2 regions of the Dictyobacter halimunensis genome follow, and region 1 is predicted to be linked to the other one. Evidence: a T-box and tRNA genes for the amino acid it is inferred to sense, from the RefSeq annotation. Region 1 holds a T-box; the other holds one or more tRNA genes.

Region 1 (15,004 bases):
ATGCTGGTGCGGCAAAACGCGGGCCAGATCTCCAGCTCCGTTACTGCGGACCAGTTCATGTCTGGTAAACGCATCAATACTATGGATATAAAACGATTAGAGTTTGAGTTGAATACCGATGCGGATCATGATGAGCCATATACGTTTGCTATGCCCGTATCAATCGCTGAACGTATGGCCTGGATCGCTCTCCTGCGCAAGCGTGAGCAGGGCGAGTTAGAAAGTTAAGTCGCGAAAACCGCGATGTATAGTGAGTTGGGGCAACCGGGGCGCTAATGCGCCCCGGTTGCCCCAACTCACTATACATCGCGGTTTCAAAGCTTTGAATATCCTCATTGCCCAGTACGCGTATGCGATGGATAATGTACGGCGTGGTGCTATCTTGAACAGTGGAGGGGACGCGCGGGTCATTGGTAGCCCCGACATAGCCCGTCTCGTTTAAGAGCGACATGACACCTTGCACCTGATTCTGTGTCGAGGCCAGCGCCTGATTCTTATTGAGCGGATCTCCCGCGGGATAGCAGAACTGCTGAATGAACGTCTGCAGATGGTCCTGCAGGACCTGACGCGATGTGACCAGTTCATGGCGCGCATCATCTGGCGAGAGCTGCCACACATCCCCCAGTGCCCGGTGGTCGATCGTATGCGAGCCCATCTGCATACCATTGGCCCGCATCTCACGCAATTGAGACCAGCTCGCCTGGCCCGGCCAGCCGACCTTACCGGTGATAATATAGAACATGCCTGTGTAGCCATGGGCTCTGAGAATCGGATAGGCATTGGTGTAGGCGTCGACATAGCCATCGTCGAAGCTAAAAATAATCGGCTTATCCGGCAAGGGACCATCATAGTAGAGGGCGCTGAAGAGCTGATTAAACGTAATAGTGTGATAACCGAGCCGCTTAAAATAGTCCATCTGTTGTGAGAAGACGGTCGGTGTGACGGTTAAGCCTGGACGGTAGCTATAGGGATTGGTCTTATCGCGTGCCGGTATCTCCGAAATATAGTGATACATCAGGATGGGTACGCGTACCTTTTTGGCTACCAGATTGGCCGGAGGGAGAATGGGAGCCTCTACATCGGCTGGACCACCGTTGAGGATCAACCATTGTCCGCCTTCGCCTTTGCTGGTGCCAGGCAGGACACGCTGCACGATAAACGGCAGGTTGCGGAAAAGCTCGCTGGCATGCAGGACGGCACCCGACATCCGCGCATTGGGATCCGGAGGCTGGGCGGGATCTAATTGAAGTGAGATCGGCAATTTAGAGACCTTTTCATACTCCTTCATGGTCTCGGCATTCGTCCAGTTGGAGAGATCACTGACCTGCCCTAACGTAAATGATTTGAGCTTGAAGTCATGAAAGCGACGCTGCCAGTACGCGGCAAATGCCTGTTCACCGGGCCACATCTTTCGCACATCGGGATGAAGCATCGACCACATCTGGGCATACTGCCGCTTCAAGAGCGCCTGCATATAGTGCTGTCCGATCTGCCTGACTTCAGACTGATATTGACCCGGCGTTGTCTGTCGCACATGCTGGGTAATCGTCGTTTTCGCGCCCACCCTGGTCGTCCGCGCGGGGGAGAAGATTAGGTACCCCGCCAATCCGGCGGCGGTAAGTATCAAGATAAGGGAGCCGATCATCAGGAATTTAGTGAAGAAAAGATGAGTTTGTTGTGCCTCTTTTGTGCTGATATGCTTCATGTATCATACCCCATGCGTGCTTAATCGCCTCGTTTAAATACTCCGCTATTAGCATACAGTAAGCACATCCATTAACTCCAATCTATCGATTAAAATCAGCCGGAATTCCTATAAAAATAGCGTGGTACCTTACTTTTAAGATACCACGCCGGTGTATAGACGAATGTGACAGGTAGTTGTCTTAGCGTGCGCGTGCCGCAACCTGTTTTTTGGGTGGGATATGGATGGGATGTCCCTGCGCCGCCAGAACAGCTTCACGTAGTCCCTCGCTGAGGGTGGGATGCGGATGGATGGTCTCCTCAACCTCGTCGACCGTGAGCTCGCCGTGCATGGCCAGCGAATACTCGGTAATCAGGTTGGTGGCATCAGGACCAATGATGTGGGCGCCCAGGAATTCCCCATATTTGCCGATGATCACTTTGGTAAAGCCTTCGGTCTCACCGATCGCTACGGCTTTGCCGATCGCTGTCCAGGGGAAGCGCTCGACACGAACCTCGCCATACTTCTCACGTGCCGCGGCCTCTGTCAGGCCTACAAAGGCGATCTCTGGGAAGGTATAGATGGGGTTGGGGATGACGTCGTAGTTCATGGTTGTCTCGTGGCCGGTGATATTGTCGGACGCGACTTCGCCTTCTGTGGAGGCCACGTGGGCCAGGCCGGCGCCATGGATCAGGTCACCAATCGCGTAGATACCGGGAAGGTTGGTGCGCATATGCTCATCAACACGTACGCGTCCACGATCGGTATCGAGCCCCTGCTCTATCAACTGTTCCAGTCCGCTGGTATTGGCGCGGCGGCTGACCGCCATCAGCACATACTCGGCCTCGAAGTTCTGTTGACCCTTTTCGGTGGTAGCTGTAACCTTTTTCACGCCGTTGGCCTCTTCGATGCCCTCAACTCTGGCGTTGGTCACGATCTCGATGCCGCGCTTGGCCATGATGCGTACCAGCAGTTTGCGCACCTCTTCATCTACGGGTGCCAGCACGTTGGGCAGCATCTCCAGGATCGTCACTTTGGTCCCCAGCGCGTTGAACATGCAGGCCAGCTCAATGCCGATCACGCCGCCGCCGACACAGACCAGGCTATCGGGCGTCTTAGGCAGATTCCAGCAGGTATCGCTATTCATCACTTTATCGCCATCAACGCCTGGCATCTGCGGAATAAACGGAACCGAGCCGGTGGCCAGGATGACGTTATCCGCGCTAAATTGCTGCGTATTGCCGTCTTTGGTTACCGTGACGTTCTTCGACGCATCGACGCTTCCCTGACCATCAAAAACATCGATATTGTTACCCTTCATCAGGGTGCTGACGCCGCTCGTCATACGTTTGACGACTTTATCTTTAAAGGCGACCGCCTTCGTCATGTCGAAGACCGGTGCCTGAGGTAGCGTAATACCGAGCTCGCTAACGGAGTTCAGTTCATGTAATGTTTCCGCGATGTGAAGCATTGCCTTTGATGGAATGCAGCCGACATTGAGGCAGGTGCCGCCCATATATTGTTTTTCAACAATCGCGACTTTCGCGCCCCGCTGCGCAGCCCGAATGGCAGCTACATAGCCACCGGGGCCAGAGCCGATGACCGCAACATCATAATGAGTACTCGTCATGAATTTCTCCTGCAATTTGCATGGACTCATTCATCGTGCCTGAAGGTTGGATGATGTGAGCGTTTTTCGTGCGCACTACCTGGACCAGGCGTGGCTTAAAAGCATTTCACATTGTGTACCATAAAGCATATTGCGCGTGGAGTACACGTCATTGTCTCTCCAAATGAATGAGTACAATATGGTTTGCTATCTGTCAAAATAAACAGTTTTTTATCGCCGGGGGGTTGCTGACCCAACCACAAATATTATGCCTGTCATAGCATCTTTCGTGCTTGTGTAGCCTATCCCATTACCCCTTTGACACGTTCACTTATACCCGTCAGTATATCACGTTTCTTCCTACCTCGATACTTACCCGGTAGACTACCTTTTTGGCCTACTAACATGACGAGTTGGGAAATAGAACGTATCAATAAATGCAGAGACAAATATTCTAACTTTATGCTTACTCTGTATACATGAACTATCTTTAGAGATAGCCGGGCATGCCAGTGCAATAACAGGCAAGGGGGTATGCCCACGGATAGGTGGAAGTGAATGCATGTAATCTGACTATTGTATGACTGGGGGATATCCAATGACCACAACCGGAGAGCTACACTCCATTATCGAGGAACTGGAGTTAGTAGATGCTGGCGATGCCGCCAATTATCTGGGTGATGACACTGCCGGTGCAGAAGAGGCTCCAGATATGGTTGCATCTAATTTAGCTCGTTGCTTACGTTATATCGCGTCTGCCGACGACCGTAATTATACCTTATACTAATGTATTGTCCTTTTTATAGGATGTCGTTGATTAAAATATGAAATAACCGGGTGCCACTCTTCAAGAAAGGGTGGCGCCCGGTTATTTTACGAGTGTGCGTGAGCGCCCCCGATGCACCAACACATGGAAGGCTGTTTGAGCACACAGAAACCGGGTAGTCATGCGCTAAGAAAACGTGCATGACGGAGGTCTGACGCTCTTTATGCGTGGCTGGCGTTTAGCGTGGTCTGCTGGTGTAGATTCAGGTGGTATAGCTTGACCAGGACGGTTATTCCAACGACGCTGATGGCAATGGTGATCGCTGAGATAGGGATGCCTGGGGGGAGAATCAGGTAGATGGGAGAGATGCTTGCCGGCAAACCGTCCCAGGCTCCGTGTAAGAACGAGACGAACAGGTAGGCCAGCCCAACCCGCCAGGTCAAACGGAAGCGATGGGGCAGGCTCTCGTGGAACAGGACAGAGCCGAGAATGGCTGTCCAGACGCCATGGCCAAAGGGCGCTAGCATGCCCCTGGCGATAGTTACCACCACCGACGCGCTGATATGTCCCTGGCTGGCCAGAAAGGCGCTGAAGGCATAGCCTGTACTCTCAAAGGCGGCAAAGCCCATCCCAACTGAACCCCCCAGCAGCAAGCCGTCTAGCGCGGAATCATGGCGCATACGCCGGGCCATAAACATGACCGCCAGTATCTTACAGCCCTCCTCAATTAATCCCACTAGCATAGCACTTCCTATGGTTAGCCCATGATTGGGACCAGCTGGACGGATCAGGAATGATTCAAAGGTCGCGGCCCCCAGGGTCCCCAGGATACCACCGAGGCAGAAGCTTTTAGCTACCCTCTCAGGGGTCAGTTGACTGATATTCTGATGGTCGTACAGAAAGGCCACGAAAACAACCGGAATCAGGAAGTTACCAATCAGAATGACGGTCGGATAGAGATTTACGTTGCCCGTAATGAACAGTATGATGGTTGAGGCCGCGAACAGCGCCAGCCCGATGAGCAAGGCTGATAGCCAGCTATGTCCACGATGAGCCCTGACCTGCCGCAGTGGTGATACCGATGGAGTCCAGTCTTGCTGTGCCATGACAACCTTTCTTTCTTCGGAAACTAACTGTCAGGATCTGTTACACCATGACATTGCGGGTCCCATGTCGCAGGGGTAGCATTCCTTTTCCAATCTGACAGACATATCCTCTTAAAGAAATATTCGCTGTCACTAACACGTTGTGCAACCTGCCAGGGCAACAAACGGCTGAAAGTAGAGGCACATATCCTGAGGGATAGCTGGAGAGGCTAAAACAACTTGCCAGATAGGAACCTGACAAGTGTAATGTATTTATATTTATTAATATTCCGCTTCAGTTAATACTTTGATACGCTTGTCAACGGTAGGGATGCCGCTATTTTTGAGCTGCTTGACGACCGATTTCACGTCATACTTGACGCGCCGGTGTTCGGCTTGCCAGACGTTATCCTGCCAGGTCAGAATGGCGTAGGACGCGCGTGGATCGCTATCGCGTGGCAGGCCACAACTGCCTGCATCGACCAGGAGCAGATGGCGCCAGCGCCGCGTGTAAGCGACATGATAGTGTCCAAAGACTACGGCCCCTATCGTGGGGCGCAGGTCGCCGCAGAGATGCTCAATCTTGCTGTCGGGTGAAGTCGGAAAAATAGCTTCTTCCTGATTTAGTGGATTGGCATGCACCACTAACAGGTCGGTGCCATTGGGATTGGAGACAAGATAGCTGAAAGGCAATGAGGCCAGGTAGTTGATCCCTTCCTCCCCGATCTGGCTGCGCGTCCACTCGATCACGCTCTGCTTTTTGGGACCCTTCTTTGAGTTCTGGCTGACGACATCCTTATCCACATTCCCCTGGATAACCGGGCAGTGGAGCTGCCGGATGGTGTCCAGGGTCTCTTTGGGACAGGGTCCGTTCAAAAGCAGATCGCCTGCGATCACCAGCTGGTCGATGGCCGGTTGCTTTGAGAGATCCTCCAGTACGGTGTCCAGCGCTATCTTGTTTCCATGTATATCAGATATAATCGCAATACGCATATGATATCCTGATTTTGGGCGCGCTTAAACGCACCCCTTCTCTCTAGAGTTCTGTTGTACTCGTTTCGTCGCATGTTTATGTATGGCTGCTTGGATAAGCCATAGGTAATATATCTCAAAATAAGAGAGGATACAAAGATGCAACATCGCATAGGTGTTATCTCTGATACGCATTGTCCGCGTTTTCCGCGTGTGCCAGAGGCGGTGTGGGAACATTTCGCCGGCGTCGAATTAATCATTCATGCTGGCGATCTCTCGATTCTATCCGTTATATCGGACCTGGAGACGATCGCTCCCGTGGTGGCGGTGCAGGGAAATGTCGAGCAGGAAGAGGTAGTGATGAAGCTGCCAATCAAGAAAGAGATCAGGGTGGGTGGGATGCGCATCGGGATCGTGCATATCCTGGGGGATGCGCGCCACTATGATCGCACGGCGCGCCAGGAATTTCCAGACGCGCGCGTGGTGATATTTGGCCATAGTCACAATCCCTACAATCAGGAACATGCGAGCCAGCTGCTTTTTAATCCTGGCAGCGCCAATGATCGCCGCCGTCAGCCCACCTGCAGCATCGGTCGACTGCTGATCGATGACGAAGCTCAGACGGTGAAGGGCGAGATCATTTTACTCTCTTAGCATGCAGGCGCATCAGTTTTGATCTCGCCAGTGGCTCTCTGTTACATGCGCCGTTCGGGCAATTTGATCAGGGAGGGATCGAGCGAGGACAACGTGGGCCGTCCAGCCAGGGCCATGCTCATCGTCAATTCGGCGTGGAGCAGCTCAAGCACGTGGTGAACCCCCGCCCCGCCGTTGACGGCCAGTCCCCAGAAAATCGGGCGACCAATCAAGACGGCGCGCGCGCCCAGGGCCAGGGCCTTCAATACGTCGGAGCCGCGCCGGATGCCGCTGTCCAGGTAGATTTCACAGCCGCCATTGACCGCTTGCACGATGTCTGGCAGCGCCTCGATGCTGGTGATGGCCCCGTCCAACTGTCGTCCACCATGATTTGAGACCACGATGCCGGACACGCCGTGTTGCAGTGCTAGCAGGGCGTCTTCAGCCGTTAAAATCCCTTTGAGGATAATGGGGAGATGGGTTACTGTGCGCAACCAATCCACGGTCTCCCAGGTATCTACCAGGTGACGCAGAGGCGTCTCGCTGACGTCATTATCGATGAAGTTGGCCAGCGGTACAAAGTGGGAGCGTTGAAAGTTGTTGCGGATGTCCTGTTCGCGGTGTCCCAGGTGGGCCGTGTCGACCGTCAACACGATGGCCTGGTAACCGGCGGCTGTGGCCCGCTGGACGAATTGGCCGGTTACTTCCAGACTATGGTAGCTATAGAGCTGTAGCCAGAGAGGACCCTGCGTGCTGGCGCGGATATCCTCGATGGTGCGTGAGGAGAAGCCGCTGACAATCATGATGGTGCCAGCCTGTTCCGCCGCCTGGGCGGTGGCGCATTCACCCTCTGGATGGGCCAGCATATGGCCGGCGGTCGGCCCGACGAGAATTGGCAACTGGATCGGGGTCCCCAGTACAGTGGTATGGGTCTCGATGACACTGACATCGACCAGCACGCGCGGGCGCAGTCGCAGTCGCTCAAAGGCCTGGCGGTTGGCGCGTACCGTGAGGCTATCATCGCTACCGCCTTGAATGTGGTCCCAGATCACCGCGGGCAAACGCTGTTGTGCCAGTTGCTCATAATCAAACAGGTTAATTGGGTCCATTGCCTCTTCTCTTTCTCATACAGACGGTCGACCAGGCCGACCTCTCGCCTATGAACCATCCCAAACTTTTGAAAAAGTTTCCAAAACCAGGGGTGCAGGGCCCTCCCTGCCGGGGTGTGGGATGTCCCCACACCCCGGCAGGAGGGCGGTCAGCCCTCCTGCACCTCCCGCTTTAGGAGCGTAGAACCTGTTTTGCGGATTTTTCAAAAATCCGGGATGACTCATAGCACTTTCGCTACGAGTGGGCTGGTACCGGGCGGCCAATAAATTCTTGCCCTCCCATAAATGGGCGTAGGGCCTCGGGAATGCGAACGCTGCCATCGGCCTGCTGGTGCGTCTCCAGCAGTGGAATCAGGATGCGCGGCGAGGCGATGGCCGTGTTGTTGAGCGTATGCACAAACCGTACTTTGCCTTCCTCGTCGCGATAGCGCAGGTTCGCCCGCCGTGCCTGCCAGTCATGCAGGTACGAGCACGAGTGGGTTTCACGATAACGTTTTTCGCTTGGTACCCAGCATTCTATATCATACATGCCAACTTTTCCATCACCCATGTCGCCGGTACAGACATTAACCACGCGATAGGGGAGCTCCAGGTCCTGGATGAGCTCCTCGGCATTCTGAAGTAATTGCTCAAACCAGAAGACCGACTCCTCGTGATCCGCTTTACAGATGATATATTGCTCAACCTTGTTGAACTGGTGAATGCGGAAGACGCCACGGGTATCCTTGCCATAGGTGCCCGCCTCCTGGCGGAAGCAGGGGCTATAGCCGACAAATTTCAGGGGCAGCTCTTCGCCCTTGAGAATCTCATCTTTATACATGCCGGTGATCGACACCTCTGCCGTCCCAACCAGGAAGAGATCCTGATCCTTCAGCTCATAGACCTGGTCGCGCCCCTTGGGAAACTGGCCGTTGCCAACAAAGGCGAAGTCGCGGGCCATCGAGGGGACGATCAGTGGCGTGAAGCCTTTGCGCGCCATTTTGTCCATCGCGAAGTTGATCAATGCCAGCTCCAACCGGGCGGCATCCCCACGTAGCACATAGCTGCGCGATCCGGCCACCTTCACGGCCCGCTCGATATCGACCAGGTTATGCTTGAGCATTAGATCATAGTGGTCCAGCGCCGAAAAACCAAACTCGGGTAGCTCGCCCCAATATTTAAAAGGAACGTTCTCGCTCTCATCTTTTCCAACCGGGGTGCTGGGATCCGGAATATTTGGGACCAGCAGCAGCATGTTATAGCGCTCTTCCGTCATCTGGTTCAGCTCGGGTTCTTTGGCTTTGATGAGTTCGGCCAGCTTCTTGCCTTCTGCGATCAGGTTGTTGCGCAGCTCGACATTCTTCTCTTTGGCGGCCTGCTGAATCCCCTTCGAGAGCTGATTCTGCTTGGCACGCGCCTCCTCTACTTCGTGCTGGAGGGCGACAACGTGTTGATCTAATGCCAGCAGGGCATCAATATCAATCGAATTGTTTTTGAGCCGTGCAGCCTCCTTGACCACATCGGGATTGCTACGTATAAATGCAAGATCAAGCATGCTCTTTTCTCTCCTCTTTCTCCCGCGTGCCACCACTGTGTCTGTGGACCACGCAATCGACAAGCAATAAAAAAACGCCGCGTCCTGACTCAAGGACGACGACGCTGAATGCGCAAAATCGTGGTGCCACCTTATTTTTTCCAATGCCCGCACAGAGGCAGTGGAACTCGTTACGGCCCGATAACGGAGGCATCCGTTGACGCTTAGCGCGTGGGCTCCCGGGTGGATTTCCCTCTCGCATAGACTGCGTCGCACCGACCCGCAGTTCTCTGTCTCTTTATGCTAAGAGCTACTCATCCCATTCATTGCCCATGTATTGTATGTAATATGTGTGCTTCAGCATAGCAGTTGCCCTCGTATTTGTCAACCAGCTTGAAATATTTTTTATAGCACTGAAAAGTGTTACCAAACTGCGCCGTAAAGCCTTTGCTTTCTGGCATGGGGATATAAGACGCGTTCCTTATTATTTGGAACGGGGGATGGGACTCGCATGAGGGCAAAAAGCCTCCCATATGAACATGCATATAGGCTCTTGAATACGTGCTTCAATCATGCTATGCTGAGGGTAGAACATTCGGGGTGGAAAGGGACGTGCATGCTCACATACGAATATAAAGTGGATGGGAAAAAGGCGCAATATGCCGCCATCGACGAAGCGATTCGTACTGTGCAATTTATCCGCAATAAATGCCTCCGTCTCTGGATGGATGAAAAGGGCATTGGACAGGATGATTTGCAAAAGTATTGCGCGATCCTGGCGAAAGAATTTTCCTTTGTCGGTGCCCTCAATTCGATGGCACGTCAAGCCAGCGCAGATCGGGCCTGGTTTGCCATCCGACGTTTCTATACCAATTGCAAAGCCAGCAAACCAGGAAAGAAAGGCTATCCGCGCTTTCAAAAGGATAACCGCAGCATTGAATACAAAACCTCGGGCTGGAAGCTTGAGCCTGATGGGCGACATATCACGTTTCGCGATGGATGCGGCATTGGTCGGCTCCGGCTGATTGGGACACGCACGATTGAAACCTTCCCCATCAAACAGATCAAACGGGTTCGGCTGATCCGGCGCGTGGATGGATATTATGTGCAATTCTGCGTCCAGGCCGAGCGCCAGATTGCGCATGAAGCCACCGGTGTGCAGGTCGGGATCGATATTGGACTCAAAGCCTACTATACCGATTCTCTTGGCAACACAATTGAGAATCCCCGCTACTATCGCAAAGCCGAAGCCCGGTTGAAGCGCTTACAACGCCGACTCTCCCGCAAAAAGAAGGGCTCGAAGAACCGGGGCAAGGCGCGCAAGTTGGTCGCCCGAGCCCATCTGAAAGTTCAGCGGCAGCGTCAAGATTTCGCCCGAAAGCAGGCGAATGCGCTCGTCTCGTCTCACGACCTGATCGCCTTTGAACACCTGGTCATCCGCAATATGGTCCGCAATCGCAAACTGGCCAAGTCCATTAATGATGCGGCATGGGGGGCCTTCCTGGAGCAGGTGAAATACTATGGCAAGCTCCATGGCATTGCCATCATCGCTGTGGCTCCCCATGGAACGAGCCAGAACTGCTCCGGATGCGGCACGACCGTCATCAAGACGCTGAGCATGCGTACGCATATTTGTCCGAGTTGTGGCCTGGTCATGGACCGTGATGAAAATGCCGCGCTCAATATCTTAGAAGCCTCCCGTACTGTCGGGCAGACAGGAACGGGCCAGATCAATCTGGCGAACGCTTGAGGACAGATGGCCTCCTGTCTTCTGTCGCAATACAGGAGATTGCGCTGCCTGGATGAATCAAGAAGCTTCCGGCTTTCGCCGTGGGGAGTGTCAAAATGTCCCTATTGAAGTAGAGTTATGTAGGAAATTATGAAGATGATGCGTTGGCGACTGGATCGTTTCGCTGTTGGTGTATTTGTGTTGGCCTTGCTGGTACGAGTTGTCTATAATTTTACCGTGGCGCTGCACTATGTTCCAACCCGTGATTCTCAGCAGTATCGCGATATTGGTCTGCACCTGTTGCAGGCGCACTGCTTCTGCCTGCATGGCAATATCACTACGGTCTACCGGGCGCCGCTCTGGCCGCTGCTGATCGGGCTGCTCTCGCTCGTGTTTGGCCCCAACGATCTTTTCACGCGCCTCCTTTTATGCGTGCTGGATGCCGCGACCTGCCTCATTATCTATCTATGGGTGCGGGACTTCTTGAATACGCGCCGCCTGGCACTGGTGGCTGGCATTGTCGCCGCCCTCTATCCGGGACTCTACATCTACACCGGCTGGCTCTATTCGGAGACGCTCTACACCTTTCTTTTAACGGCCCTCGGCTATGCCCTCTATCGCCTGCTGCGCGATCGTGGTGTAGGACTGGTTATACTCGCTGGCGTTTTACTCGCTTTGCTGGCGCTGACGCGGCCGAACGGCTTGCTGGTGGCGGGACTGATAGTGCTCTGGGCATTGGTGTTGGGCTGGCAGCGGGTATTTAGCTGGCGTTTCGCCTGGCGCGTGGCTGTGGTCGTCCCATTGATCGCGCTGTTGCTGATCGCGCCATGGACGCTGCGCAACTACCTGGTGTCGCAACGCTTTGTGCCGGTCGCGACCGGTGATGGGACCGTGTTGCTGGGCTCATACAACAACCAGGTTGCCCAGAAGCCATGGGATCAGATGACGTGGTCGAATCCCTTGCGCTCAGTGCCCGAGGTGTCGGGCGCCTTTCCCCTCTATACGTGTGATGCTCGTTGCGAGATGAAGAGGGAGGACCTCTATAAGGCGAAGTCGCTACAATGGATGCAGACGCACGTGGGCGAGATGCCGGGATTACTGGCCGCCCACGCCCTCAACATGTGGGTTCCGGCCGCGCACGAGGCCGATCTGCCCACCGATCGTTTCCCGAATCAACTATCCAGCCGCATCGTGCTGGTATTGATGAACGTCGTTCCTATCCCGATCTTCCTGCTGGCGGCCTGGGGATTGATCGTCAGCAGGAGACGCTGGCGTGAGCTATTGCTGGTGTATTTGATCTTGCTGTCGACGGTCGGGGAGAATGTGGGGCTGTATGGTATCCCACGCTTTCGCGCACCGATCGAACCTCTCTTGCTGATGCTGGCTATGTGCGCGATCTACTCAATTCGTAAGTATTGGGCCGGACGGCGAACGGCGGCAGCGTCAACCGCCGCCGTTCGTTAATGTCTCTTTCTGCTCATAGTTCCAAACCTTCACATTGGCGAAGGTCGCATCGACCGGTGTGCCATTGTTGATCACACCGACCCCGATTTTGCCGCTGCTCAGGCTATCGTCGGTTATCGCGCCCAGATAGTGGCCATTGACCAGAATCGTTATGCTATCCCTGTCGGCCAGCACCATCAACTGATTCATGTTGTTGATGCCGCTATTAATCGCAGCACTGCTCCCTTGCAGCAGGACACTGCCGCTGGCTCCATTGTAGAGATCAAGCGCATAGCTGCCGTTGCTGCCGACGTGAAAAAAATAGTAGGCGCTGTTGGCGCCATCGACGCGAAAGAGCAGCCCGGCCTGTCCCTGGTTCCCCTGGACAATGGTGACATCGGCCTGGTAGGCGAGTTGCGCTACGTTGGTAGCGCGCGCGATACAGGGCTGTAGATACATAAACTGGGCTTCGCTGGCATGGTAGGTTCCGCCACTGAATGCGCATCCCGTATCGGTGGACCCGTTGCCGCTATCCCATTTGCTGCTTCCGCTATTGTCGGTCATCGGATCATCGATGGCGGCCTTGCCGCCTGCTCTGCTCTGGTATAGATTCTCGTTCGCGGTGGCTGTGGCCGTGACATTCATGGCGCCCTGGGTGGCGACGGCTGCCAGATTGCCTTCGGCGGTGGCTGTGGCCTCGATCTGCGCCTGGGCATTTTGAAAATACTGAGCCGTCCCCTGCACCCTGGCCTGGGCCGTCGTCTGCACGCTGCTAGTTTGTTGCGCCTCTACCGTCGCGGTACGCCGGAGGGCGCCTCTATAGTGGGTTGTGGTCTCAAAAGTGAGCAGCCCCAGCGCGCTGATCACCAGCAATACGCATAGGATGAGGGCCAGCAGTGAACTGATCATTCCAGGTAGAGAGCGGCGTTTGCGGGAACGAGGTGGTGGCGGCCATATAGGTCTGACTGAGTCTAGCACGTTAGATCCCCCATACATGTGATTGATTGAACGCCGCCTCTGGAACGTTATGCTGTGAGTCGCCGGAAAAGAAGCCAACCTGGCCCTTGCTGGCGGTCGCGTCGTTGACCTTTGTTAAATATTGTCCATTGACGTAGAGATACAAGGTCTGCTGACGCGCGATAATGGTCAACTGGTTGGGTTGATTGAGCCCCTGTTGAATGGCCGGACTCAGGCCACCGGCGATGACCTTAGTCTGCTCGCCCGTCTTCTTCTGGGCACTGGCCAGCAGGTAGCGGCCCGTGGTTGTAATGCCGAACAGATAAAGTTGTTCACCGGTCTTGTTGGAGCGGATCACCAGTCCGGCGGTGTCCCCTTGTCGAATAGTCACCTGGGCCTGAAAGGCGATATTGTCGAACTGGAGAGCCTGTTCCAGGCAAAGGACTGCTTGGTTACCCTGTACGCTGGTCGCGTGAAGCGCCTGACCGGTGAAGGTGCATTTACCGCTGGCGTTGGTGTTGACAGGTTCCCAATCATAGGAGTCCTGTGCGGCAAGCTTATCTGTGAGCAATGGCTTGCGCACAATTGCCTGTTGATAGAGTGTTTGTGGATCGGTAACCTTCAGGGCCGGTAGTGTTGGGACCGGCGTTGGATATATCAGTGCCGGCTGTGTTACCGTCGCCTGATTATAATTTTGTACAAAGACATAACCTGCCAGGGTCACCAATAGGAGCACGCAGATGCTCACCCCTACCCAGATAAATGTTTGTTTCCGTTTCCGGCCTGAACGGTTGCGCTGATTCACCATCGACGAACGCCGTAGCGTACCCGCTACGGGAGAGGATTGCAGTGGCTGGTTCAATTTCCAGTTGGGCGCGGGCGAGAACTGTAGCGGCTGGCTGGTCGCGTTCCAGGTCGGCATAGGCGACGGTGGCAGGGGCTGACTGGCAGCATTCCAACTCGCAGGAGGGGAGGATGGCTGCCAGGGCTGACTGTAGGCAGGCGACTGCCCCGTTGCATTGGACGCGCGTGGCTGGCTGTGTGTCTGTGTGAATGGTTGGGCCGTTCCCGGTTCTCCCACCTGCATCTGTGGGTGTCGAAATAGCGTTTTAGCCGGAGGGGATTCTGGTTGGTTGCCTGGTACATAATTGCCTGTCGACGGCTGGAATAGTTGCTGGCGTGCGGCTGTCGATTCAGTGGATGTCGATAGCGGCTGGTTACAGCGTGGGCATCGATAGACCGGGCTGGGTAAATACAATCCACATGATGGACAGTTCATAATAAAGTCTCCACTTTTTGCTGCTGCGAAATTAACAGCTCTATTCTATATGATTATGGCTTATTTACCAATATATATACCAGGTAAGCTATTTGGATATAGTACTATTCGCAGCATGCTTCAAGTGGTACATCCCTTTTTTATGTATCTCCACCGATGATAACTATAACCGCCAGATATGTAGATTATTAAAGCTTGCGACCGTCGCATGCTGACGATTGACCG
Region 2 (15,004 bases), 1.9 Mb from region 1:
AATGGACACATGACATCTCCCACGGCCCCCGGCCTAGGAGTACACCTGAAGCAGGCGACCTTGACAAGATACGCCGGATCAAACTAGTCATTTACAAGGTAGAGGCATAAAAGTGAATAGCACACATCTTCCCAACTGGCTACAGCGCTGCGCGGACAATACGCCGCGCAAGCTGGCCATCAGTACGCCGGAAATAGCATGGACCTTCGCGGAATTGAATCAGCAGGCGCTGCAGCTGGCACAACAGCTATCGACGCTGGGTATCAAGCAGGGCAGCCGCGTGGCGCTGCTGGCCAGCAACGGCGTCCCCTTCGTGGTCTGCGTGCACGCCCTGATCCGCCTGGGCGCCATCCTGGTCCCGCTCAACGTGCGCCTGACCCTGGACGAACAGCTCTGGCTGCTGCGCGACGTGGAGGCCATGGCACTACTCAGCGATAGCACTTATACGGAGCGGGCCGCCGCTATTCAGCAGGCCCTGCCAACCCTGAGCACAGCCCGGCTACAGTTAGAGACGGCTACGCGCCACGTGTCGCTGCACAATGTCGTCCCCGACCAGCATACGGCCCTACTCGACGAGATCGATCTGGAGGCGACGCACGCCATCATGTATACATCAGGCACGACCGGCATCCCCAAGGGCGTAATCATTACCTACAAGATGCAGTGGTGGAACGCCATTGGCTCGGCCCTTAATATGGGACATCAGGGCGAGAGCGATTGCTGGCTGCTATGCATGCCGCTGTTCCATATCGGCGGCCTCTCCATCCTGATGAAGAACGTCATCTATGGCATTCGCATTATCGTATATGAGAAGTTTGATGCCGCGCTCGTCAATCAAGCGATTCGCGAGCAGGGGATCAGCATCATCTCGGTGGTGGCGATCATGCTGCAGCGCATGCTGGCCGAACTGGACGCCAGCCATCAGCACTATCCCTCTACGCTGCGCTGCGTGCTGCTAGGTGGTGGACCCGCTCCCCGGCCACTGCTGGAGGATTGCGCCAGCCGCGACATACCGGTGGTCCAGACCTATGGCCTGACAGAGTCCTGCTCGCAGGCGGTCACGCTCTCGCCCGCTGACGCCCTGCGCAAGCTCGGCTCGGCCGGCCGTCCCCTGCTGCCAGTCCAGCTGCGCATCGTCGACGAGGGCGTGGTGGTGGGATCCAACCAGCCCGGCGTCATCTGCCTGAAAGGCCCCAGCATCACGGCCGGCTACGATCACCGTCCCGAAGCCACGGCGACCACCATTCAGGATGGCTGGCTGACAACCGGCGATGTCGGCTACCTGGACGAGGAAGGGTATCTCTATGTGCTCGACCGGCGCAGCGACCTGATCATCTCCGGTGGAGAAAACATCTATCCTGCCGAGATCGAAGCCGCCCTCCTGACCCATCCAGACGTCGCGGAGGCGGGCGTCTGCGGCCAGGTCGATCCTCAATGGGGACAGGTACCCATCGCTTTCGTCCACCTGCATCCCGGCAGCACACTGACCCCAACCGAACTGATCACCTATGCCAGCCAACGCCTGGCCCGTTACAAAGTCCCCCGCGCCATCTATCTCACCTCACCGCTCCCCCGCAACTCCTCCGGCAAGCTCCTGCGCCGCGAGCTCCCCACCCTCCTCCCAGGACCCACATTACCGCCCTCCCCGTAGTTTCGGGCCTCGCGCCCGATTTCCCGTTGCCGAGCACGTATGTTTCCTCGGTTTTTTTCGTGCTTGAAGGGCAAATCAGGCATAAGACCCGAACCGACGGCGGGTGAGAATTATTATGATTATTATTCAATAATCTCGCTCATAAATATATATTAGAGATCACGTAATCTATATTAGAGATCGCGACAACGCTTTTGAATATGTGTGCTATTTGAATACAGAATTCTGAGTAATAATATATAAAAGGCATTCATTCCAGATAACAATTTCGTTCCCCTTCAATTACTTTTATAGATATGCTATAATCTTTTATAAAGATATTCCTTCAGACAAGAAACACACTCCCCGCTAGCTTTAAATCGACATAAGCGTGTTTCTTTCAAACGGTTCAACGTTGAGCTTTCAGGAATGGAAAATCAGGTGGAAACCTGGCTCTCTCAGCGCAGGCATGGTTGCCTGTAATGGGAGAGCTAAATTGTTTTTCTCGCCTGTTTTTCATAGATCTACAATGTGGTCATAAAGTCCTCACAAGAGAACTCGGTATGTTTCCATGTAAGGAGGCTATTGATGATTGCTGTCAAAAGCAACAGAATGAGCAAACGGGAACGCTCAAATGTCCTGAAAGGATTGATGTTTATCAGTCCATGGATGCTCGGTTTTCTGGTCTTTGTATTGTATCCGACGATCTATTCGTTTGTGATTAGCTTCGCTCGGTATTCGGGCATGCTGCCGCCGGTCTGGCTGGGATTCGGGAATTACACTCGTCTCTTCACCGATCCACTGGTCGGGACCGCTGTGCAGAACACGTTTTTCTACGCGATCCTGGCGGTGCCGATAGGGCTGGTGGTGGCCTTGCTACTGGCGCTGGCGATGAACCGCTCAGTCAAAGAGGTCGCGATCTATCGCACGGCCCTCTATCTCCCCTCGATTATCCCTATCTTCGCGATGTCGTTTATCTTTATTGTGCTGGTCAATCCTCAATATGGCTTGCTCAATATGGTGCTGGGGCTTTTTAATATCCCTCAAACCGACTATCTAAGCGATCCGACAGGGGCGAAGCTCATCATCGTCTTGATGGCGCAACTGGGCGCGGGCAACGCTGCTCTTATCTTCCTGGCTGGCCTCAATAATATTCCTAAGACGATGTACGAGGCGGCCCAGATCGATGGTTCCAGTCGTCTGGGCAGTTTCTTCCGCATTACGCTGCCCTTGCTCTCACCGACGATCCTCTTCAATCTGATCACAGGCGTGAGCGCGGGCCTGCAAGTTTTCCAACAAGCATACATTATGACGAACGGTGGGCCTGCCAACGGCACCCTGTTCTACATGTATTACCTGTATCAGAATGCGTTTAGCTACGCGCAACTGGGCTATGCGTGCGCGCTAGCGGTGATATTGTTCCTCTTTGGATTAGTGCTGGCACTCGTTCTATACTGGCTGAGCCAGCGTTTCGTAAACTACGATGCTTCTTAAGTCACGCCCCGCAGCGATATCTATGGAGTCACATAGCTATCGTTTCAGGGTGTAGAGGTTGCTTTACAGATTGAGAAAGTGAACAACTATGTACAATTCCATCAATTGTAGCTGGTTAGATGGCCGTGATGGCATGCAGGAGGCGCTTTAATGAAAACGGTGACCAGTCCAAGTACAAGTCCGATCAACGATGATCCTAAACTGACCCAGATGCGCCGCCAGGTCGTTGCTCGCAAGGCGCGCAAAGAGATCGGGGTACGCGTCTTCCTCGTGCTGATGTCGCTACTCTTCCTTGTCCCGCTCTACTGGATGATTAATACGGCCCTCAAGTCTAATCCTGAGTTGGCCATTACTCCCCCCACGCTCTTCCCTCAGAGCTGGGAATGGAATAACTTTATCCAGGCGATCAACACGATCCCGTTTTTTCAGTACTTTCTAAATACGGTCATCTATACCGCCCTGGCGGTAATCGGAGCCGTGTTATCCAATCTGATCGTGGCCTATGGCTTTTCATGCCTCGAATGGCGTGGCCGCGACAAGATCTTCTATCTGGTGCTGGTGACGATCTTTATCCCTTTTCCGATCGCCATCATCCCCATGTTCGACCTCTTCGCCTGGCTGCATTGGATCAATACGCTGCTGCCGCTGGTCGTACCGGCCTTCCTTGGCAGCGCCTTCTATATCTTCCTGCTGCGTCAGTTCTTGCTGCAGGTGCCCCACGAATTGCTTGACGCGGCCCGCATCGATGGCGCCAGCGAGTGGAGCATCCTCTGGCGCGTGATAGCCCCGATCGCCAGACCAGCGCTGGGCGCGGTCGCGATCCTATCGGCCGTGGGCGCCTGGAACGACTTCATGGGTCCCTTAATCTATCTGCAAGACGACTCGATGCATACGCTCTCGATCGGCCTGCAGGCATTCCGCTCAACCCACGATATCCAGTTTAACCTGTTGATGGCCGCCTCCGTCCTGGTAATCGTGCCAATCGTGGTGCTGTTCTTTATCTTCCAGCGCTTCTTCATTGAAGGCGTGACGATGGGCAGTATCAAATAGCCGGGATATACACTACGCGGAACACTATGGTGTGTTTCTCGCAACGATTTTTCATGGAGAAAGCAAGCATGCAACAGAATAAACATACGACGTTTGCCCGGCTCTGCGTCGGGCTGCTGGGACTCTTCCTGGTGGCGATGGCGCTGTCGTCCTGCTCATTCCCGGGCTCGCGCGATTCACACGAGGTGGTCTACTGGACCACGGCGACCGATCCGATTACGACGAAGGCGCAGCAGGCCATCATCGATGCCTTTGATAAGGCCAATCCCGATCTGCATGTGCGCATGGTGGGGATGCCGTCACAGGGCACGGGCGATTCGACATCCTTGATTACGGCGGTGCGCGGCGGCTCGCCACCCGACGCCTATATGATCGACCGCTTTACCGTCAGTCAGCAGGCCTCGGTCGGACTGCTGCAGGACCTCACCCCCTACGAGAGTAAGAATCCAGGACTTGAGAATGGCTATCTGCCCTTCGCCTGGGGCGAGACGCAGTACCAGGGCCATTCCTACGGCCTGCCGCTGGAGACGGATGCGCGCGCCATCTACTATAACAAGGATCTACTGAAACAGGCTGGCATCGATCCATCTGAACTGGACCCCTCTCATGGTCCGGTCACGGTCGACAAGCTCTGGTCGATCGCGCAGAAGCTCAATAAGACTGATTCCCATGGCAACTATACCCAGATCGGTTTTATCCCCTGGGCAGGTGAAGGCGAGCACGCCACCTGGGCACTGGACTTCGGAGCCAAATACTTTAATCAGCAGCAATGCCAGGTGACGCTGACCGAGCCGGCCATCATGCAGGCGTACCAGGATTATCAGAAGTGGGCGCAACAGCTGAACTATTCGAGGGTAGCGACCTTCCTGGCGACCTACCAGCCACCCAACGCGCCACCCAGCCAGACGCCGTTCTTTACCGGCCACCTGGCGATGTCGATTGATGGCAACTGGAATATCGCCAGCCTCCAGCAATACGCGCCCAAACTGAACTATGGCGTCACATACCTTCCCAGGCAGCAGGCGGGCGAGCAGCCCTTCACCTGGTCTGGTGGTATGGCCGTCGTAATGCCCAGGGGAGCGCCCAACGCCGACGGCGGCTACCGCTTCATTCGCTACATGACCGGCGCCGAAGGCCAGAAGATCTATGCCCAGATCACCGGGCACCTGCCAACCTGGAAAGATCTCTACAACGACAAGAGCCTGTTCCAGGGCAATCAGCAATTCTTTGGCAACTTGATGCAATACTCGACGAGCCGCGTCCCCCTACCAGTGGGCGCCCAGCTCTGGGATGCCATGACCACGGCCCAGCAAGACGTGCTGCTCGGCAACAAATCGCCGCAGCAGGCCCTGCAAGAGGCCCAGGCCCGCATCCAACCGCAGATGCAGCAATATTGCCCCTTCAAAATAAGCTAACAGATCATCCATACACAGCAACCCGATCAGGAAACGTCTCTCCTCGAGAGGAGGGACGTTTCCTGGTAATTCACAGCCTCTGCAAAAAACAGCCTGAAAAGTGTTGACAGTCGGTTGCGGTTATGTTATGATTTTCCTCGTTAAGGCAGTTCTAAACCCAACTGCTATACGGTACACCAGAATCTCATGGCAACATGATCTTCGATGTAACCCGCACGGAGAGGTCGCATAGTGGCCTAGTGCGGCGGTTTGCTAAACCGCTGAAGGGGCAACCCTTCCGAGAGTTCGAATCTCTCCCTCTCCGCCATACTCCATAGGGGAGTAGCTCAATGGTAGAGTCCACGTCTCCAAAACGTGTTGTTGCAGGTTCGAGTCCTGTCTCCCCTGCCCCTTAAAGAAGGCTTCGGCAAGTGTTTGCCGGGGTCTTCTTTTTTATTGTGCTCCCCTGCGTTGCGCGCCTTCGGCCATGACACTACGCACCTACGGTGCTCACAGGTTTTTTAAGAGTGGTGCGGTACAACAGGTGGGTGCGGATGCACCCACCTGTTGTACCGCACCACTCTTAAAAATGGGGCGGCCGCGCATGCGGACGCCTGTGCGGGGACGCTCAGGTTCCCCAACAATATAATAAAGGCCTGCGGCCTTAAATCAGCTTGGTGTAAACAACCAGGCGTAGCGAGGTCTGCCCCTGGCTGGGAATCCAGACGCCTGCGCAGGTGATCATATTCAGATAGGTACCACTGCTATCGCCAAAAATACCTTGCAGGTGGCTGGGATCGGGCGGGATAGCTTCGCTCCTGATGGTGCGGAAGTGGAGTTGCTGGCCGCTACTGGTGGTGATAATGACTTCGTCACCGGGCTTCATGTATTGCAGGTTCCAGAAGACGGCGGGACTGCCCCCGTCCCGGTCGACATGCCCGTCGATGACGGCGCTCCCCTTCTCACCAGGGCGGGGACCGCTTTCGTACCAACCCGTTCCATCCCATTTGTTCCTATGCGGGGTGTCCAGGTTGCCGCTGGCCAATACCCCGACCGGCTCGACTTCGGTGTCAACGCCAATAGCGGGAATACGGATATGCACCGGCTCAGCCACACGCACAATCGGCACAGGTGTAGGTGTCGGTGGCATGGATGTGGGTGTCGGCGCTACCGTTGGTCGGGGCGTCGGCCGGACCACTTGAGCCTGAACCGCGTTCCCACCACAGGCACTCAGAACACAGAGCAGGCCAACATACATAAAACCCATCATTGCGACATACAAACGATTGACACGCACCATCACGAACACCTTTCTAGTAGCAAATCCTCCACAAAGTGATACGCACCTATCCTTTGATTAGATGCGTATCACTCTTCTTTCCTAGCAGATTAGCGGCGGACGCGGGCGTAGCGCACGGTGTAGCCAGCGGTTCCCGCGATAATCAGGGCGACGGCGCCAAGGAACCAGGGCAGGGTCGTATCGCTGGAAGCCGGAGCAACGGCATGGGGATTTGCGCCGGTCTGCGGCATGCCAGGAACACCGGTAGCGACACCAACTACGAACTTGAGAGCGGGATCACCCTGGTAGAGGCCAATGGCGAACACGCTATTGACGGTGTTGCTATTCAGGGTGGCACTCACAGGAATGGTAGCATTGGCCTGGGTGGCGGTCACGTTGAAGGTGTAGGAAGCTGGCGGTACTGTCAGGTAGTCACTGGCATTCTTGTAGGTCAGTCCGGTAATGACGGTCTTGCCACCGGCCGCCACGTTGACTGGACCAGCATTGGGCGAGAGATGATATACACGCACCTTAGCCATACCACCCGACAACATGTTGTCATCAGCGAAAGCTTGCAGGCCAAAGCCGGTATCCTTGGTGCCAATAGCGGCGACGGTGTAGGCCATACCAGACTCAACAGAAACACTCTGGTTGATGACGGCGGCATCGGCGCCCTTACCAGCGGGTGCGACCTGAACTTTATGCGAACCAGCAGGTACGGCCACATAATCGGTCACGGTACCAAAGGTGAAGTTAGGCAGCAATTTGTTGCCATCGACAAAAACATCGACCGTACCAGCCGCAGGAGAGGCATGCACCACACGCACATAGGCATTATCGGCCGGAGCCGCGAACGCACTGGCCGACGAGAAGAGCACCAGAGCCAGCATTCCCACCAATGCAGCAGCAATAGATACACATCGTTGTAACATCTTCATTGTTTCCTCTTTCTTTTCACAACATAAAGTAAATACATACGAACAACAGGTCAAGATTTTGACGTTCTCTAACCATGAAAACCAATCTCTCCAGATGTATTTTGGAGATCGCATTCTCACACGAGATCGTAGGTGCTGGGCTTGCCCCAGCCTTGCCGCTCAGCGGCCCCGTGCCCGGGCGCCAGAGTGTTAAATTAAACATCTTGGGACTCACCCCGGCTTGTAACGCGACACGAAATACATAGAACCATTCTATCTTGCTCACTCAGGTCTATTACCGATTAGTGGATGGCGTATGTATTTCGTGTGAACGTAGTATTGACGACACCACACCCGTGATTCTGTAAAATTATTTAACCTTTTGAAGAAATTCATGCAAATATATTCATGTTACGGCGGGAAAGGTGAGCCGGGACTTGTTATTCAAGGTCAACTCATGTATGATTAGAACAAACGTTTTCTTCTCATAATAGACCAGGAGCGTGCAGTCGGCTATGCAAACACAAATTGATCCTACGCCAATCCCAATCGAAGATGAATACCTCTTTGGCTGGAATCCGACGCCAGGCATCGTTTCTGTCTGGGCCCATCGCGATGGCCGGGCGCTGATCTGGCGCCGGGTGAATGGCACCGTTGTGCGTTCGGCTGAACACTATATCCCCTGGCTCCTGGCCACTTCCCTGCAGGACGTGAAGTACCTGGGGGACGCGCTGCAGCCCCACGATGAGCATGCCAGCCACAAGGTCGTCCTGCGCTACCGCAAGCTGAATGGGCCGGCCTCCTCCTACAAATATCTGCTGTATGCCCGCGAAAGTCGCCTGCTGGAGAAAACGATTCTGGAGGGGGCCGGTCATCGCCTACGGCGGCCACTCAATATGATAAATGAACTGGGTGATGCCTATTACCGCGTGGGGCCGGTCGAGCAGTACCTGATGAGCAGCGGCAAGGTCTATTTTCGCGGCATGACCTACCAGGATCTCCACCGGCTGCAGTTTGACCTGGAAACGACGGCGCTGGACCCGCATCGTGGCCGTATCTTCCTGGTGGCGATCCGCGATAACCATGGCTTTGAGCGGGTGTTGGAGGCCGCCACACCCGAGGAGGAGGCGCACCTGATCTATGAGCTGTGCGCCCTGATTCGTGAGCGCGATCCCGATGTGATCGAGAACCACAATCTGTTCGGCTTTGACCTGCCCTTTTTGGAGCATCGCGCCACCGTGCATCGGGTGCCGCTGGAGATCGGGCGAACGGGGGGGCCGATGGTGATGGAGAGCTACCAGGAGACGCTGGCCGTTGGACCCGAGGCGCGCAAGCGCAAACGCTTCAGCGTGGTGGGCCGCGAACTGATCGATACGATGGACGCGGTGCGGCGCCATGATTTCGTGGTGCGCGATATCCCCAGCTATGGCCTGAAAGAGGTTGCCAAATATTTTCGCATCGCCTCGCCCCAGCGCGTCTACATCGAGGGTAGTGACATCTTCGAGACCTATCAGAAAAATCCAAACCTGGTGCGTCGCTACGCTATGGATGATGTGACGGAGGTTGATGGCCTCTCGCAGCGATTGCTGGGGGCGCCCTTCGCCCTGGCTGGCATGGCGCCCCGCCGCTATGAGCGACTGGCCTCGGCTGGTCCAGCCATGGGCATCCTGGAACCAATCCTGGTGCGTAGCTACCTGCGCCGGGACGCAGCCCCACCGTATCAAGCAGCCCAGCAGAGCGCCGAGGATGGTCTGCACGAAGGAGGGGCGGTCCACCTGTTCGCCTCCGGCATCGCCGAGCAGGTCGTCAAGGCCGACGTCGCCTCGCTGTATCCCTCACTGATGCGCACCTTCCGCATTGGACCCTCCTGCGATCGCCTGGGAATCTTCCTCAACATCCTGGGACGCCTGACCGATCTGCGCCTGGAACATAAGGAGATGGCGCTCCAGAATAAACGCCACTCGATCGAGAGCAATCATCACGCGGCCACGCAGGCGGCGATGAAGATCTTGATCAACGCCGCCTACGGCTATATGGGGGCGGGCAAGATGGCGCTGTTCGCGGACGGCAAGGCGGCCGGCGAGGTGACGCGGCGCGGCCGGGCCATCCTCAACTCGATCCTGGACGCCCTGCGCCAGCGCGGCATGGCGCTGATCGAGGCCGATACGGATGGCGTCTACTTCGCGGTCCCCAGAGGATGGAGCGCGGCCCAGGAAAAGGAGCTGGTCAATTCGATCGCCTCGGAGCTGCCCGCCGGTATTCGCCTGGAGTATGAGGGTCGCTACCGAGCCATGCTCAGCCATGAGGTCAAGAACTACGCCTTGCTAACCTATGATAATCGCCTGCTGGTCCATGGCGTCGCCCTGCGCTCCAGCCGGGCCGAGCCCTTTGGCGACCGCTTCCTGCGCAAGGCCCTGCACTGCGCCATGGTGGGAGATGTCGTCGGTGTCCGCAACCTCTACCTGGAAACCGTCTCCGATCTGCGCAATCGCCGCCTGCCGGCCTCGGAACTGGCCACGCGAGTCAAGCTCTCCAAGAAGCCCGAAACCTATATGGAGGCGCGCAACAGCCACCAGGAGCCCGCCTACGAGGCCCTGCTCGGCGCTGGTCGTACCCACTGGGAGGTCGGGGAACGCGTCCGCTTCTATCGCACGCGCAAAGGCTACGTCTGGCTGCCCGACGAGACCGAGGAGGCACCCATCGTTACCGACTGGCGCGAACAGGCCGACGGCAAGGTAGCTCCTCAGACAAAGACCTCGCTCGTCACCTATCAGGATATCGCCAATCGCCGCGACTACGACGTCGAGCACTACGTCCAGGTGCTGCGCAACTCATACGCCGCCCGGCTGAGCAAAGCCTTCAGCAAAGAAGCCTTCGAGCAGCTCTTTCGTGCCGAACAACAACCCAGCCTCTTCGACGTCGACCCACCTATCGAAAGCATCGAGCCGCTCTGGATTCGCCACAATTAACTGTACGTGCCGGGCTTGCCCCGGCTTGCCGCGAAGCGGCCCGTACCCTCACGATTCTATTCCCCCACGTCGGAGCGCCTGGGGAGGCCAGATTGGGCCCCGAAGCGAGTCACTTTGATGGAGCTGGCGCGGATGGCGAAGCGCAGGGCATCAGCCGGCGTCTGACCTTCGGCAAGGGCGACGGTGAGCGCGCCGACAAAGCAATCCCCAGCGGCGGTGGTGTCGACAACGTTGACTTTAGGCGCCTGCTGATAGATGATATTGGTCTGCCCCTGCTCGTCCGCATTGATCAGAACGGCCCCCTGCGCGCCCAGGGTAATTACAACGGTGGGAATGCCGTGTTCGTGGAGAATAGCCCCGACGTGCCGGGCATCGTCCAAGCTCTCCACCGGCTGTCCACTGAGCAGGCTGGCCTCGGTCTCGTTCACAACCAGCACGGAGAGCTTGCTCAGCGTCTCCCTGCGCAATGGATGGGCCGGTGCCAGGTTGAGGATAACCGGGACGTTCAGGCTGTGGGCCCGCTCAATCAATAACTCCACGGTCTCATGTGGAATCTCCATCTGCATCACCAGGGCCTGAACCTGCTCTAGCGCGTCAAAAATATGCTCCATCTGCCGCTGATCTTTGCCGACGTTGCCATTGGAGCCCGAGGAGACGACAATGGCGTTCTCGCCCTGCTCGTTCAAGAAAATAAAGGCCGAGCCACTGGCCGCTTCTGTATCCGTGACCAACAGACTGGTATCGATCTGATCGTCCTCCAGAGCGGCCTTCAGTTGCTGGCCAAAGGGATCCTGTCCAATGCGCCCGGCCATCTGAACCTGGGCACCCAGGCGCGCCATAGCCACAGCTTGATTGGCCCCCTTGCCGCCTGGCACAAACGTAATCGAGCTCGCCCCTAGCAAGGTCTCACCCATCACAGGCAGTCGCGGCACGCGCACCACCTGGTCCATATTCAAACTACCAACCACAAGAATTGGCTTTACAGGCATAAATATGTCCTACCTTTCCTAAACGATAAAATTCTGGTTTCCCACTATACATTTGAGTTCTGTTAGAATAATAATAGCCTATTAAACCCTTAACATGAATCGTGGGATATGAATATATCGAGGCCGCATCTCTGGTAGCCCCTGCTCTAACAACGATAGTAAATCCGGCTTACGACGTTTTATTGCTGGATTGGCCTCTGGAGGGCTACGTGGCTAAGAACATATCATTACGTTGAAAGGTTACAAAGGTTTTCTTCTATGTCAGATCAATACACATTGCCAACGGATTACGTTGAACGCGCCTATGCAGGTGTGCTGGGGAAGATCATTGGCGTCTACCTGGGGCGTCCGTTTGAGGGCTGGTCGTATGAACGGATCATGCGGGAGCTGGGTGAGATCAATTATTATGTGCATGAGAAGCGCGGTGTGCCACTGGTGGTGACCGATGACGATATTTCCGGGACCTTTACGTTTCTGCGCGCTCTGGCCGATTATCATTATGATCCCGAGCTGTCGGCGGCCCAGATCGGGCAGAGCTGGCTGAATTATATTATCGAGGGGCGCACGATTTTGTGGTGGGGCGGCATGGGTAATTCAACCGAGCATACAGCCTACCTGCGCCTCAAAGAAGGTATCAAGGCTCCGCGTAGCGGCTCCATCGAGATGAACGGCCGGGTGGTGGCGGAACAGATCGGGGCGCAGATCTTTATCGATGGCTGGGCCATGGTCTCACCCGGCAATCCCGCGCAGGCGGTGCGGCTGGCTGGTGAAGCTGGCCGGGTCAGCCACGATGGCGAGGCGGTCTATGCCGCCCAGGTCATCGCCGCGATGGAGGCGCAGGCCTTTGTTGAGCGCGATATCCAGAAGTTGCTGGATTGCGGCCTTTCGTTTATTCCTGAGGATGCGCTGGTCTATCGTATGATCCAGGATATCCGCGGCTGGCATCGTGAGGAGTCCGATTGGCGCAAGACGCGCGAGAAGATCGCGAAGAAGTATGGCTATGACACTTATGGTGGTAACTGCCATGTGATCCCTAATCATGCCCTGATCATCATGGCCCTGCTCTATGGTGAAGATGACTTCCAGCGCTCGCTGATGATCGTCAATACGGCGGGCTGGGATACAGACTGCAACTCAGCCAATGTTGGCTGTTTGCTGGGGATTAAGAATGGCCTGCAGGGTATCGATGCTGGTCCGGACTGGCGCGGGCCGGTGGCTGATCGGCTCTATCTGCCGACCGCAGATGGTGGTCGGGCGATTACCGATGCGGTGATCGAGACATATCATATCGTCAAAGCGGCTTCGGCCCTGGCTGGCGTGGCATATCAGGCACCTAAAGATGGGGCGCGCTTCCATTTCTCCCTGCCGGGCTCGGTACAGGGCTTTCAATTGAGCGGAGATGGAGACCAAAGGGCACACTTGAAGAACACGGCACACCCCTTGCGGGCGGGTGAGCGCTGCCTGGAGGTTGCTATCCAGGAGCCCGGCACTGATGGGCAAGCGTTGCACTTGACCACAGCGACCTTTGTGCCTGTAGATGCCCTGGAGATGAGGGGCTATTCGCTACTGGCTTCGCCAACCCTCTATTCTGGACAGCGGGTGCAGGCCGCAGTGCTGGCTGATAGCGGGAATAGTCAGCCGCTGCAGGCTCGTCTGATCATCCAGGTCTATAACGCCCAGGATCAGCTTAGCGTGCTTGAGGGACCGCAGGTAGAGATAGCCGCTGGCGAGCAGAAAACGCTGGAATGGCTCGTGCCAGATACCCACGGGCAACCGATCGCTACAATTGGACTGGCGCTAGCTGGTGGCCAGACCGGGAAACTCTATCTGGATTATCTGACCTGGCAGGGAACACCCGATATCTTGCTGACGAGGCCCCAGGAAGGGGGTCATGCATGGCAGCGGTCCTGGGTGAATGGAGCCGATCAGCTCGAATCCGGGAGCTCAGAATCGTATCGCATCATACAGAACCATGGCCGTGGCCTTGTCAGCCAGGGCACAAGGGAATGGGGCGACTATCGCGTCGATGCCGTGCTGGCGGCCCACATGGCCGATGCGCTGGGAATCGCCGCGCGTGTCCAGGGCCTGCAGCGCTACTATGCCCTGCTGCTGACCAATGACGGCCACGCCCGCCTGATCAAGGTTCTCGATGGCGAAACTGTGCTGGCCGAAAGCCCATTCACCCGGGAACTGGATCACCGCTACACCCTCACCCTGCACGTACAAAGCCACACCATAAAAGCCCTCATCGACGGCCAACCATGGTTCGAGGTACAAGATCAACACAATCCTCTGCTCGGTGGAGGTATCGGATTGGTATGCGAGGTTGGCCGCATCGATTGCGACACCGTACGCGTACAACCCATAAACATAAAAACCACGTAGGCTCTTTCAAACATACCATCACCCCCTTATTATTAGATAGGGCAACAATACCATCGCCCTCTTATTATTAGATGGGGCAATATGGGTCGCATGGCGACCCATATTGCCCCATCTAATAATATCCTTTGAGCGCCGAAGGCGCGTAGTGTCAGGGGCCGAAGGCACGAAATGCAAGAAAGAAAAAAGAGCGGAACCGAACCATTGTGGGATATGGTTCGGTCCCGCCCTCACAACCAGAAAGCACAGGGAGGACATAATGTCGATTGTATGTTTGGGTCTCGCGCCCGCTAGCGCCGTCCCGCGACGACCGCCTTGCGGGGCTCTGCGTATTCTTCTTCTTCGTCCGGCTGGCCCGAGATGAGCAGGATGTAGCCGGTGGCCAGGATCGATGAGATATCGACGTTGAATGAGCGCATCTTCAGACGCGTACGCGAAAGGGCGCAGCGCACCGGGCGCATCTCTTGATCCCAGTTACCCTCTTCCATCGCCTCTTCCAGGTGCTCGCGGGCCCGCGTGATATCGGCCTCGCTGGCCTTGCCACCGCTATAGAAATTGGCGTAGAGCACTTCATAAGGACAATAATAGGGAAACAGCTCCAGGAGAGGCAGCAAAACGTTCATCTCGGTATTGGTGAACTGCTCCTGCTTCAGGAGGCGCGGAATATGCAATTCATCGCAGGCCAGGTAAGACAGCGTCCCAAAGGTCGTGTTAAGGACCATGATGTGGCCCGCAGGCAGCGAATCCTGAAGTGAGAAGTGCAATATTTTATTCGCCTGCTGGTTTGTATAGTCTGCTGGTGCTTTAGGTTTACGCAGGTAGACTTTCTGCATGGTGATACTCCTTCATAGTAGACACATCTTTAGGGTCTACCACTCTCAACCGCATCGCCACTGTCCC

What was found. A T-box is a leader RNA that pairs with one kind of tRNA and senses whether it is charged. The one in region 1 lies ahead of serS (serine--tRNA ligase), so its partner is inferred to be a tRNA-Ser.
Region 2: it encodes a tRNA-Ser, which carries the amino acid that the T-box ahead of serS (serine--tRNA ligase) is inferred to sense. The anticodon was not compared.

Annotation. Positions count from the first base shown of each region.
Region 1 covers NZ_BSRI01000002.1:3,255,669-3,270,672, forward strand. The annotation lists gene AABA21_RS27600 (hypothetical protein) at 1-228, shown strand, start outside; gene AABA21_RS27605 (polysaccharide deacetylase family protein) at 149-1,705, opposite strand; gene lpdA (dihydrolipoyl dehydrogenase) at 1,887-3,314, opposite strand; gene AABA21_RS27615 (hypothetical protein) at 3,892-4,080, shown strand; gene AABA21_RS27620 (PrsW family intramembrane metalloprotease) at 4,281-5,165, opposite strand; gene AABA21_RS27625 (metallophosphoesterase family protein) at 5,427-6,137, opposite strand; gene AABA21_RS27630 (metallophosphoesterase family protein) at 6,276-6,770, shown strand; gene AABA21_RS27635 (alpha-hydroxy acid oxidase) at 6,812-7,858, opposite strand; gene serS (serine--tRNA ligase) at 8,094-9,392, opposite strand; T-box leader at 9,481-9,707, opposite strand; gene AABA21_RS27645 (RNA-guided endonuclease InsQ/TnpB family protein) at 9,988-11,121, shown strand; gene AABA21_RS27650 (ArnT family glycosyltransferase) at 11,257-12,564, shown strand; gene AABA21_RS27655 (hypothetical protein) at 12,544-13,521, opposite strand; gene AABA21_RS27660 (hypothetical protein) at 13,523-14,779, opposite strand; gene AABA21_RS27665 (zinc ribbon domain-containing protein) at 14,943-15,004, opposite strand, start outside.
Region 2 covers NZ_BSRI01000002.1:1,358,360-1,373,363, forward strand. The annotation lists gene menC (o-succinylbenzoate synthase) at 1-87, shown strand, start outside; gene AABA21_RS19680 (o-succinylbenzoate--CoA ligase) at 113-1,651, shown strand; gene AABA21_RS19685 (carbohydrate ABC transporter permease) at 2,219-3,124, shown strand; gene AABA21_RS19690 (carbohydrate ABC transporter permease) at 3,275-4,174, shown strand; gene AABA21_RS19695 (ABC transporter substrate-binding protein) at 4,243-5,589, shown strand; tRNA gene AABA21_RS19700 (tRNA-Ser) at 5,807-5,896, shown strand; tRNA gene AABA21_RS19705 (tRNA-Trp) at 5,905-5,976, shown strand; gene AABA21_RS19710 (class F sortase) at 6,233-6,868, opposite strand; gene AABA21_RS19715 (DUF4397 domain-containing protein) at 6,958-7,779, opposite strand; gene AABA21_RS19720 (DNA polymerase domain-containing protein) at 8,280-10,733, shown strand; gene rbsK (ribokinase) at 10,790-11,722, opposite strand; gene AABA21_RS19730 (ADP-ribosylglycohydrolase family protein) at 11,981-14,107, shown strand; gene AABA21_RS19735 (hypothetical protein) at 14,395-14,937, opposite strand; gene AABA21_RS19740 (hypothetical protein) at 14,915-15,004, opposite strand, start outside.